DNA from 2 places in the Sinorhizobium sojae CCBAU 05684 genome. Region 2 is predicted to be linked to the other one. Evidence: riboswitches for the same ligand, from Rfam matches in the RefSeq annotation. Region 2 holds a riboswitch; the other holds the start of a gene.
The links. Region 2 has a riboswitch for FMN ahead of SJ05684_RS11015 (6,7-dimethyl-8-ribityllumazine synthase). Riboswitches for the same ligand answer to the same signal wherever they lie in the genome.
Positions count from the first base shown of each region.

Region 1: linked by a shared signal. The riboswitch ahead of ribB (3,4-dihydroxy-2-butanone-4-phosphate synthase) and the one ahead of SJ05684_RS11015 (6,7-dimethyl-8-ribityllumazine synthase) in region 2 are both predicted to bind FMN.

Region 1 is NZ_CP023068.1:1,356,182-1,362,463, forward strand. It holds gene SJ05684_RS23970 (tripartite tricarboxylate transporter permease) at 1-1,910, shown strand, start outside; gene ribB (3,4-dihydroxy-2-butanone-4-phosphate synthase) at 2,340-2,957, opposite strand; FMN riboswitch at 3,073-3,220, opposite strand; gene fsa (fructose-6-phosphate aldolase) at 3,436-4,089, opposite strand; gene SJ05684_RS23985 (SDR family oxidoreductase) at 4,285-5,073, opposite strand; gene SJ05684_RS23990 (sugar ABC transporter ATP-binding protein) at 5,089-6,282, opposite strand, start outside.
Region 2 is NZ_CP023067.1:2,237,234-2,243,515, reverse strand. It holds gene SJ05684_RS11035 (acyl-CoA dehydrogenase family protein) at 1-72, opposite strand, end outside; gene SJ05684_RS11030 (carnitine 3-dehydrogenase) at 312-1,802, opposite strand; gene bcoG (3-dehydrocarnitine:acetyl-CoA trimethylamine transferase BcoG) at 2,037-2,939, opposite strand; gene SJ05684_RS11020 (GlxA family transcriptional regulator) at 3,047-4,018, shown strand; gene SJ05684_RS11015 (6,7-dimethyl-8-ribityllumazine synthase) at 4,242-4,715, opposite strand; FMN riboswitch at 4,806-4,971, opposite strand; gene SJ05684_RS11010 (ABC transporter ATP-binding protein) at 5,091-6,152, opposite strand; gene SJ05684_RS11005 (ABC transporter permease) at 6,158-6,282, opposite strand, start outside.

The DNA.
Region 1 (6,282 bases), on a different replicon from region 2:
TTACCGGCCACCATATCGCGTTTCTGGTGGTCGGCGTCCTTATCGGCCTAATCGTCGGTATCTTGCCCGGACTTGGCGGGATCGCCGGCATGTCGATCCTCTTGCCATTTCTCTACGGCATGGACCCGACCTCTGCGCTCGGCATGCTGATCGGCATGGTTGCGGTGATCCCGACGGGGGACACCTTCACCTCGGTGATGATGGGGATACCGGGGTCGAGCGCGAGCCAGGCGACGGTACTCGACGGGTTTCCGCTTGCCAAGAAGGGCGAGGCGGCGCGAGCGCTTTCGGCGGCCTTCGCAAGCTCCCTCCTCGGCGGTGTGATCGGGGCGCTGGTGCTGTCCGTCGCCATCGTCATGGCGCGTCCCCTCGTTCTGTCGTTCTCCTCGGCAGAGCTTTTCATGCTGACGCTCTTCGGTCTTTCCATGGTGGCGGTCCTGTCGGGCCGCAGCCTCGCCAAGGGGATGGCGGCCGCGGGCCTCGGGCTGATCATCGGCATCGTCGGAACCGCGCCTGCGACCGGCGAGCCGCGCATGACGCTCGGCATCGACTACCTTTACGACGGCATTCCCCTTGTCGTCGTGGCGATGGGGCTCTTCGCCATCCCGGAAATCATCGACCTCCTGAAACGCGGCGCCGCCATTTCCGAGACCACGGGCCTCGGCGGCGGCTGGGGCAAGGGCCTTCGCGACGTGTTGCGCCACCCCTGGCTCGTCACCCGTTGCGCGGGGCTGGGCTGTGTCATCGGCGCGCTGCCGGGTCTGGGAGGAGCGGTCGTCGACTGGATCGCTTATAGCCATGCCGTGCAGACCAGCCGCGACAGGTCGCAGTTCGGTAAGGGCGACATCCGCGGCGTGATCGCGCCGGAATCGGCCAACAATGCCTGCCAGGGCGGGGCGCTGGTGCCGACGCTGCTGTTCGGCGTGCCGGGCTCGGGGTCCATGGCGGTGTTCTTGGGCGGGATGGTGCTGCTGGGCATCCAGCCCGGCATTACGCTGGTCGAGACGCGGCTCGACCTCACCTATACGATCATCTGGTCGCTCGCCCTCGCCAACATCGTCGGCGCCGGGCTGTGCGTCCTTCTGGCCCGCTACGTCGCGCGGCTGACGCAGATCCCCTTTGTCTATCTTGCGCCGTTCATGATCATGATCACTATGTTCGCCGCCTATCAGGCGACCCGGTCGATCGCCGATCTGGTCGCGCTCATCGTCATGGGTGCGGTCGGGCTCTACATGCGTCGCTTCGGCTGGCCGCGCCCGGCGCTGCTGATCGGCTTCGTTCTGGCGCCGGGGGCGGAAAACTATCTCTATCAAGCCGTCCAATTCTATGACTGGGGCTGGATCTGGCGGCCGGGCGTTCTGATCATCGCAGGCATCACTGCGGCCTCGGTCGTGCTCGGGCTGCGGTACGGCTCGGAGATTTCGAGCGAGGGGCACACTGACCCGGCCGCCGCTGCAACGCGTCCCCGCCAGTTCGCCTTCGCCGCGCTGTTCCTTTCGGCCGCCGTTGCCTGCATAGCAACGGCGCTTGGCCTCAGCTTCCTGGGCCAGGTCTTCCCGCTCACGGTCGGGCTTCTGGCAGCCGGGGGCGCGCTCTGGGTCCTGACTCATCTCTACGGATCGCATGCATCGGCGGTCCACGACGACGACGCGGCCCTCGCCCTCGAGGGGCGCTGGTCCGGGCGGGAGCTCTACCTCAGCGTCTTCATCGGCGTGGTCCTGGGCATCTGGATGATCGGGTTCCTCGGCGCTATGGCGCTCTTCCTTCCGGCCTTCCTGATCATCGCCGGAAAGGCTTCGCCGATTCGGGCCGCGATCCTCACCGCCTCGGCGCTGGCGTTCATCTACAGCATCACCACTGCCATGTCCCTCCGCCTGCCCGAAGGCCTGATCGTGACCGCCTTCGGCTGAACCGCCTGAAAAGAGAAAAGCCGAGAACCTCAACGAACTTGTGCACGGGGCGCGTCTGCTCGATCGTGCAGGACTCCTGGTCTCGCGGTTGTGTGCGGCGTAGGGGAGGTCTGCTTTGGCTGGTCTATTGCCCAGAAGCGGACCCTCTCCTTCCGGCCCCACTCACGACGTTCGACGTGGTGTCCCCAAGCGTCCGAAAGTCCGCGTTTCGGCCATTCGGCTAAGCGCAGCAGACGACCGGTCACCACCCATTGTTGTCATTGGCGTCCGGAGCACAAATGGCCTGATTGAGCTCCCTTTCAAGACGTTGGCAGCAGCGTGTCTGCAGGACTCTGCGGCGGCTGACCGCGATTCATGAGAGAGGCGGCTTCGAGCCGCCTCTCTTTTCGTTCGAAATGTCGATCAGCGATAAGTTGTTGGTCAGGGTAGTCACGCGGCCTTTTCAAGGCTCACGTAGCTGATCAGGTCTTCGATGGTCACGAGCAGCAGATTGTGCTTCTCCGCGAACCGGACCAGATCGGGCAAACGCGACATTGTACCGTCGTCATTTGCGACCTCACAGATGACACCAGAAGGCTTCAATCCCGCAAGTCGTGCAAGTTCTACAGCCGCCTCGGTGTGCCCAGGACGCGCGACAACACCCCTAGGGTGAGCACGCAGCGGAAAAATATGTCCTGGACGCGCGAAGTCTTCAGGACGGGATTTTTCGTTCAGGAGAGCTTGAACGGTGGCAGCGCGGTCGGCTGCGGAGATGCCAGTCGTTGTGCCGGGGATGTAATCGACCGAAACCGTAAAAGCAGTCTTCAACGAGTCTGTGTTGTTGCCGACCATCAGAGGGATGTCCAAAGCATCCAACTGTTCACCCTCCATGGCCACACAGACAAGTCCACGAGCGTGGTTCATCATGAAGGCGATATGCTGGGGTGTGACGGCCTGCGAAGCAACAACGATGTCGCCTTCGTTCTCGCGATCCTGATCATCAACCACGACGACCATTTCACCTCGGGCGATTGCCTGAACTGCATCTTCAATTTTCGCAAAGGTCATTCTTCTGCCTTTCAAGGGTATGCCGCTTTCGAGGCACTGGTCAGCGCATTCGGAAATGCGCGCAATTTTCCCTTGGGCGAACAAGTGACATTGCCCCATAGCGGGGCACGAGCCACGTTGTCCTCTTCCATCCGGACTATACCGTCGGCCCCGGCATCTCACCGGGTCTGCTGACCTTTCGTCTGGCGACGAAAGCGCTCGCGGGCTCCAGGAAACTTCCTGATACCGCCGGTGGGGAATTTCGCCCCGCCCTGAGAACAAGTCGAAAATAAGCGCGACGCGCATAGAATTTCAAGAATGAATCCGCCAACAAGTATCCAGAATGCGCAAAAGCATCCCGGATAGGTCGACAACTCACGGAGCAGTCCGCGTCGACATTTATGGTCTGACCGGTGATGTAGGCGGAGTTCATTTGCTCGGCGGAAATCGAAACCATTGCGTCGATCTCGCCCGCCTATCCCGGATGCCGATAGATGGCTTACACAATCGACTGCCCGGTGGCGGTCCAGTCCTTTGTGAACTGCTCAAGGCCCTTGTCCGTCAGTACGTGGTTCGCGAGGCCCTTAATGACGGTGGCAGGAATCGTCGCAATGTCAGCGCCCGCCAAGGCAGCGTCCTTGACGTGGTTGGCAGATCGGATCGATGCAGCGAGGATCTTCGTCTCGAAATCGTAGTTGTCGTAAATCTGGCGAATGTCGCGGATCAGTTCCATTCCGTCGATGTTGATGTCATCGAGGCGGCCGACGAACGGCGAGATGTAGGTAGCTCCCGCCTTGGCAGCCAGGAGCGCCTGGTTTGCCGAGAAGCAGAGCGTAACGTTGGTACGGATGCCCGTCTGGAAGAAGTGCCTGCACGCCTTTAGACCATCGAGGGTCAGCGGAAGCTTGATCACGACGTTTGCGCCGATTTTGGCAAGCAGCTCACCTTCCTTGATCATGCCCTCAGACTGCGTCGAAGCGACCTCCGCAGAAACAGGTCCGTCGATGATCGAGCAAATTTCGGCAATGACTTCCTTGAACTCCCGGCCAGACTTGGCGATCAGAGTAGGATTGGTCGTCACCCCGTCCAGAAGTCCGTAGTCATTCAACTCCTTGATCTCGGCAACAACGGCGGTGTCTACGAAAAACTGCACTGGATAGTCTCCTTGCTGGCCATAACGGCCTTTGCTCTCGTGATGATGGCATAGCGGTACGCGGTACCGAACCGTCGAGCTTGCGCTCGACGACCGCGAGGTTTGGTTCGCATCTCGGTCGTATTGGGTCTCCCCGACGGAAATGATGGCCATTCATTTAGCAGTTTCCCGCAACCAGCTTCCTGCGCATTGGGATCACCAGCAGCAGAAGCCGCCGTCGACCAGCAGATCAACACCGGTGACGAAGCTTGCAGCGTTCGAGAGCAGAAATATTGCTGGTCCAACCATTTCATCGACCGTCGCCATGCGCTGCATCGGCGTCTGCTCCTCGAACAGCTTGGTCTGGTGCACCATTTCCGGTCGGGTGTTCATCGGCGTGGCCGTATAGCCGGGACTGATCGTGTTGACACGGATGCCGCGCCCGACCCATTCCATCGCCATCGACTTCGTCAGGTGGATCACGCCGGCCTTTGAGGCGTTATAATGGCACTGGCTGAGACCACGATTGACGATCACGCCGGACATCGAGGCGATATTGACGATCGACCCGCGGCCGTTCTTAAGCATGGCGCGCGCCTCCGCCTGGCAGGAGAGGAAAACGCCCTTCAGATTAATGTCCATCATCGTCTGGAATTGGCTTTCCTCCATCTCCTCCGCCGGGTTGGCATTGGCGATGCCGGCCGCGTTAACGGCGAGGCTGAGCGGCCCAAGTTCCGCCTCGGTGCGGGCGACCGCTTCGTTGAGTGCCGTGCCACTGGTCACGTCCGCGGCGATCTGGATGCTGCGCCGTCCTGTCTTCGCGATGAAATCGGCGGTCGTCGCGAGGCCACCGTCGGTACGACGGTCGAGCAACGCGACGTCCGATCCGCATTGTGCGAGGCCCATGGCGATGCGCTGGCCGATGCCGCTGCCGGCACCGGTCACCAAGGCGACATTTCCGAAAAGATCGAACAATTTCGGCGCGTTGAGAGTAATTTCAGACATAACATTCTTCCCTGTTCAGATCGTCGCCAGTTCCATGACCGAGACGTCGTTTGCATCCTCGCGGTTCAGGACGCCCGCCTGCTTTCCCTTGGCCATGACCATGATACGGCTGGACACACCGAGTATCTCCTCTAGGTCCGAACTGACCACGATCACGGCGACACCCTGCCGGGCGAGGTCCATGATGAGGTCGTAGATCGACGAGCGGGCGCCCACATCGATGCCGCGCGTCGGCTCGTCCAGCACGACGACCTGCGGCTTGCGGGCCAGCCACTTGGCAAGCACTACCTTCTGCTGGTTGCCCCCGGAGAGCTCGCTCGCATTCTGCCCGCCGCGGCCCTTGACGCCGAACCTTCTGATATAGCCCTCGGCGAACTGTTGGATGCGGCGGGAGGAGAGCCAGCCGCTGGGGGCGATCTCGCCGAGATTGGCGTAGCCGATATTCTCGGCAATCGAATGATCGAGCACCACTCCCTGAAGCTTGCGGTCCTCCGGCACGAGAACGATGCCATTGCGGATCGCGTCGATGGGGGAGCGAGGCGTAATGGCCTTGCCGCGCAGGAGCACTTCCCCGCCGGAAATGGCGTCGGCGCCGGTGATGGCGCGCACCAATTCGGTGCGACCGGCGCCCATGAGGCCGGCAATGCCGAAGACTTCGCCCTTGCGTACGAAAAAATTGATGTCGCGGAAAGCCTTGGAGGGCGAGGAAAGGCTCCGCACCTCCAGTGTCACCTCATCCGTGGGTGTCGGAAGCGCCGGGAACATGCGCTCCAGGGAGCGACCGACCATCGCCTCGACGATGGTGCGGATCGGCACATCGCCGCTGTCGAACTCCTGCACCTTAGCGCCGTCACGCATGACGACAATGCGGTCAGCAATCTGGCGGATTTCCTCGAGTCGGTGTGAAATGTAGATGATGCCGACCCCTTCCGCCCTCAGCCGTTCGATCTGCTGGAAGAGAAGGTGAGTCTCCTCGCCACCGAGCGCAGCGGTCGGTTCGTCGAGGATGAGGAGGCGCGCATTGAGCGTCAGCGCCTTGGCGATTTCGATGAGCTGCTGCTTGCCGGTCGAAAGCCCTTCGACGAGCCGATCAGGCGAGATGTCGAGGCCGAGCCGGTGAAGGCCGCTGCGTGCCCGATCTTCCATCGCCTTGCGGTCGATCCGGCCCACCTTCATCGGGTAGCGGCCGACAAACACGTTCTCCGCTAT
Region 2 (6,282 bases):
GATCTCCGTCTCGACGAAGCTGCGGACCGTGTCGACGATCATCTCTTGTTCTTCGGACAGTGCGAAATTCATCGTTCTCCCTCGTCAATTTTGGCCCGCCTGCCATGACCGATCTCCCGTTCGGCTCGGGCGTGCTTGGCTATTTGCCCCTCACCCTAGCCCTCTCCCCGCGCGGGGAAAGGGGACGCCCTTGCAGCCTCTCCCGACTATGAGAGCTGGGCGAGTGGTTGCGGCAGGTCCCTTCTCCCCGCTCGCGGGGAGAAGGTCGCGGCAGCGGGATGAGGGGCAGCTCATCCCACCGCCACCTCTCATCACCGCCTCTGCCCCACGTGCCGCCCCGCGCCTTCCGGCGGCGGCAGCTTCGCATGCGCTTCCGCGATCGGCGTCAGCTTCGCCATGACCTCCGCCGGCGCCGGCACCGACTTGCCGGCCTTGGCGTCGACATGCAGCATCATCTGTTCGGCGGTAGCGATCACGTCGCCCGAGGCCGCATCATGAATGCTGGTGAAGAAGTGGATGCGCTTTTCGTCGACTCTCAGAAGCTGCAACGTCGTGTAGAGCGCCTGTCCAGGCTTCGCCTCGCCGAGATGGCGGATATGCGTCTCGACCGTGTAGTAGCTGTGGCCCGCTTGCACGTAGGCGAAGTCGACGCCGATCAGCCTGAGCAGCGCATCGGACGTATCGCCGAAGAGCTGCAGATAACGATGCTCGGTCATGTGGCCGTTGTAGTCGACCCAGGCGGCGTTGACCTTGGTGTCGACGAGACGCAGCGGCCGCGAGGCATCGTATGTTTTCGACTGATCGCCGCCCTTGGCCCAGAGGCGTTTTTCGAAATCGGCCAGCAGCTTGCCGGCGCCCCAGCCCTTGCCGCCGTCTCCGGCTTTCAAGGCATGCATGATGCCGACGAGATTTTCGTCGCGGATGCGTTCGAGTTCGCGGACCGACCGCCCCGCGGCCTGCGCGTCCGACTGCGCGCCGATCTTTTCGACCAATGCGTCGTCGAGGTCGACCACATCGGTGAATTTGGTCCAGGGCCATTTGAGGCAGGGGCCGAACTGCGCGAGGAAGTGGCGCATGCCGGCTTCGCCTCCGGCGATGCGATAGGTTTCGAAGAGGCCCATCTGCGCCCAGCGCATGCCGAAAGAATAGCGCATGACATCGTCGAGCGTTTCGGTGTCGCAGATGTCGTCCTGGATGAGCCAGAGCGCCTCGCGCCAGAGTGCTTCCAGCAGCCGGTCGCCGACGAAGGCCTCGATCTCCTTGGCGATGACGACGCCCTTCATCCCGATCTCGGCGACGGCTGCTTCAGCGCGCCTGATCGTCTCGGGCGAGGTCTTCTTCCCTCCGACGAGTTCGACCAGCGGCAGCAGATAGACGGGGTTGTAGGGGTGCGCGACGAACATGCGTTCGGGATGCTTCATCTCCGCCTGCAGGTCAGAAGGAAGCAGGCCCGAGGTCGATGAGCCGATCAGCGCGTCGGGGCGGGCGGCCGCGTCGATCTCGGTGATGACGCCGCGCTTCAACGGCAGCCGCTCGGGAACGCTTTCCTGAATCCAGTCAACGTCTTCAACGGCGTCTTCAATGCTCTTGCAGAAGGTGAATTTGCCGCGCGGCGGCAACGGCGCCATGGTCAGCATGCCATAGGCGCGCTCGGCATTGGCCATGACCTCGCCGATGATGCGTTCGGCTTCCGGATGCGGGTCGAAGATATTGACGTCGATGCCGGCGAGCGCGAAGCGCGCCGCCCAGGCCCCGCCGATGACGCCGCCGCCGATGCAGGCGGCCTTTGTGATGATGGTCATTCGTTATCCATCCTGTTGCTCCGTGGGAACCCCTCCCGGCCCTTCGGGCCACCCTCCCCACAAGGGGGAGGGTTGGGTGGCTCCGGATCTCTCTCTCCCTCTTGCAGACTCGTCTGCCGCCTTCTTCGTCGTTCGACACGCTCAGCAAGGCATGCCGACGTTGCTTTCGATCCGCGGCCGGCGCGGCCGGTTAAGCCCTCCCCTTGTGGGGAGGGGTGGGAGGGGTTTCTTGCCTTACCTCTTCGTCAGCTTCAGCTTCTCGCGAACCTCTTCCGGTCCGATGATCCTGGCGCCCATGCCCTCGACCACAGTCACCGCCTTTTCGACGAGCTGGGCATTCGTCGCGAGCCGGCCCTTCGCGACATAGAGATTGTCCTCCAAGCCGACGCGGACATTGCCGCCGGCAAGGATCGCGGCAGCCGGATAGGCCATGGCGTTGCGGCCGATCGAGAAGGCCGAGAAGGTCCAGGTCGATGGCACGTTGTTGACCATCGCCATGAAGGTGTTGAGATCGTCGGGGGCGCCCCACGGAATGCCCATGCAGAGCTGGATCAGCACCGGATCCTCGATCAGACCTTCCTCGACGAGCTGCTTTGCGAACCAGAGGTGGCCGGTATCGAAGGCCTCGATTTCCGGACGCACGCCGAGCGCGGTCATCTGGCGCGCCATTTCGCGCAGCATCGACGGCGTGTTGGTCATGACATAGTCGCCGAGCGAGAAGTTCATGGTGCCGCAGTCGAGCGTGCAGATCTCCGGCAGGCATTCGGCAACATGGGCGACGCGCTCGGTGGCGCCGGCCATGTCCGTGCCTTTTTCATTGACCGGAAGGGGGCTCTCGACATTGCCAAAGATGAGGTCGCCGCCCATGCCGGCGGTCAGGTTTAGGACCACGTCGACATCGGCGGAGCGGATGCGGTCGGTCACTTCCCTGTAGAGGTCGAGGCGGCGGGCCGGAGCGCCTGTCTCCGGATCGCGGACATGGCAGTGGACGATTGCCGCACCCGCCTTGGCCGCCTCGATCGACGCTTCGGCGATCTGTTTCGGCGTCACCGGAACGTGGCTGGATTTCGAAACGGTGTCTCCCGAACCGGTGACTGCACAGGTTATGAAAACCTCACGGTTCATGCTGAGCGGCATAGCTGTCTCCCTTTTCGTTGAGCCCATTACGAGCCAGAAAGGTCGACGCTGCTTTCCATAAGCGGAACGATCCTATACATTATTGGAAAGGATGAGGAAGTTTCGCAATGGATCTTATTGCTTCGCGGGTGCAGCACGTCGATTTGCTGGTCCTGCCGGAGACCAATCTCATCCTCGTCGCCTCGGTCGTGGAGCCATTGCGGGCCGCCAACCGCATTGCCGGCCGCAGCCTTTACAGCTGGACGATGTTCAGCCCGGACGGTGAAGCGATCGAGACGAAGAGCGGCATTCCGATCCCGGTCGCCGGTCCCTTTCGGCCGCAGCGCGAGGCGGCGCCGCTCTTCGTCCTGTCGAGCTACAATTGGCGGCGCAGCGCGACCTCGCATTTGAAGATGCTGCTGTCGCAGACGGCGCGCCACCGCGAGGTGATGGCGGGGATCGAATCCGGCTCCTGGCTGCTTGCCGAGACGAGCCTCCTCGACAATTTCTCCGCGACGACCCATTGGGAGGACTTCGAGGACTTTGCTGCGACCTATCCGCAGGTGACGATGGTGCGCGAGCGTTTCGTCATCGACGGCAAGCGCATCACCACCGGGGGATCGCTGCCGACGCTCGACCTGATGCTGGAACTGATCCGGCGGGCGCATGGCTATTCGCTGGCGCTCGAAGTCTCACGCCTCTTCATCTATGAACAGGAGCGCACACGCGGGGACCTTTTGCAGGTGCCGGCGATCGGCAATATGCGCATTCTCGACTCCCGGGTCGGCGCGGCGGTCAGGCTGATGGAGGAAACCGTCGAGGCGCCGCTTACGCTTGCAAAGCTGGCACGCCGGGTCGGCGTCAGCGCGCGGTACCTGCAGGACCTTTTCCGGGAGACGATGGGCGTGGCGCCGCACGCGCACTATCTGGCGCTGAGGCTCAATGCAGCGCGGCGCAAGGTGATCGAGACGCGGATGGAGTTTGCCGACATCGCGGCGATTTCCGGCTTCAATTCCTCTTCGTCGTTCTCGCGCAGCTATCGCGCGCATTATCGCGAGAGCCCGAGCGAAACGCGCCGGCGGCTGAAGCTAAAGAATTGATTCAAGCATTTGAGGTGCCGATCGAACGGCCGCTGATTTCGTCAGTCGGATCAGGGGCCTGGCGCTCCCGGATGAGGAATGGATTCAAAGCTGGAGGCGCGACTTACAGCGCCGCGCGTCTTTTCGGACGCGCGAAGGTCGCTGCAGCCTTTTGAAGTTCTGCATGTCCTTAATCGAGGTCGATTTAAGGAGACATGCAGTAGCCGATCGCGCCTCCCTCGGATCAGGCGTTGACGAGCGCGAGCTTCGCGCGGGCGTCGAGAATTTGCGCGCAGGCGTTCGCCGCTTCCTCGCCCTTGGTGACGAAGTGGTCGCGGAAGAAGGCGATCAGCGGCTCGCATTCCTGGAAGTTGTGGGGCGTCAGAACGGCCGAGAGCACCGGTACGTCCGTGTCCAGCTGGACGCGCATCATCCCCTCGAGCACCGTCCCGGCCACGAAATCGTGGCGATAGATGCCCCCATCGACGACGAGGGCGGTGCCGAGGATCGCCGAATAGCGTCCGGTTTTCGCCAGCGTCTGCGCATGCAGCGGGATTTCGAGCGCGCCCGGCACGTCGAAGATCTCGACATCGGCCGTATTGCCGCCGAGCTTCGCCCATTGCGTAACGAAGGCAGTGACGCATTGGTCGACGATGTCGGCGTGCCAGCGGGCGCGGACGATGGCAATTCTGGTGGAGGGGTGAGAAAGAATGGTCATGATCTCAAGCCTTTCAGGGTTGGCATTTTTTCCAATGATCCCGTCGGGCGAACAGGCACGCGCGATGCCCCGGGGAGGGGGCTCGCTCCTGCTTGCTCTCTTCCATCCGGACTGTAACCGTCGGCTCCGGAGTTTGACCGGATCTGCTGACCTTCAAGCAAGATGCTGGAAGCGCTCGCGGGCTTCGATCGTGGGATCCTTCGATCCGACCATCGCTACCGCCGGTGGGGAATTTCACCCCGCCCTGAGAACACTTGCGACTATAGAGACGGATTGGCGCCGGTCAAACGCGGCATACGACGCAAAAGCGAGAATTCACGACAGACTTTTCGGGGAACCGGCCACAGAGAACAGGTCGCGACCGGGGGGCATGGCCTATTCGCGGATGACCAGCAGGTCCTTGGCCGCAAAGCGGAGTGTGACATTCTCCCCGGCCGCAGGCGGGAGGGTGCCCGGATTGTTGAACATGTCGAAGGAGATGACGTCGCCACCGACCCTGAGCTTGGTGCGGATGACCGAGCCCAGGAAGCTCGTGGCCACGACCTCGCCCGACAGCGAGGCGTCGCCCGTGGCGCTTTCGGCAATCGAACCCGCTTCCGGCCGGAGCGCCAGCGAGATCATATCCCCGCCATTCAGGCCGGCAATCGGCTCCTGCAAAGTAACCGACTGGTGGCCTATGGTGACGCTGCCCGCCGCGGGGTCGGTGACTTTGGCCTCGATGATGTTGAGCGTGCCGACGAAGGAGGCGACGAAGCGGGTCGCTGGCGTGTTGTAGATCTCGAAGGGCGTGCCGATCTGGTCGGCGCGGCCGGCATTCATGACCACAATCCGGTCGGAAATCGACAGCGCCTCCTCCTGGTCGTGCGTCACGAACACGGTGGTGATGCCGAGCTGCTGCTGGATCTGCCGGATCTCTTCGCGCAGCGAAATGCGGATCTTCGCATCGAGCGCGGAGAGGGGCTCGTCGAGCAGCAGCACCTGCGGCTTGACCGCAAGCGCGCGCGCGAGCGCCACGCGCTGCTGCTGGCCGCCGGACAATTGATAGGGGAAGCGGTCCGCCAGGTGCTCGAGCTTGATGAGCCCGAGCATCTGCTTCACCCGTGTATCAATCTCCGATTTTGAAGCGCCTGCGACCTTGAGGCCGAAGGCGACATTGTCGTGCACGTTCATGTTGGGGAACAGTGCATAGGCCTGGAACACCATCCCGATATTGCGCTGGTTGGGCTTGAAGGTGCCCTGGTCCTTGCCGTCGATCAGGATCGAGCCGCCCGACGGCGTCTCGAAGCCGGCGATCATCCGGAGAATGGTGGTCTTGCCGCAGCCGGAGGGCCCGAGAAAGGAAACGAATTCCCCCTTCTCAATGCCCATGTTGAAATTATGCACGACCTGAACCGGGCCGAAGGATTTCTGGATATTGGTCAGTGTCAGGAATGCCATATTGATCAAGCCTTGGCCGGAGCGGATTTCTGGAAGCGGGAGACGAGCTGGATCAGCCCCATGCTGAGCCAGGTGATGGCGAATGCGATGACGGCAAGCGCCGAGGGCTCATAGGCCTTGTTGGCGCCGA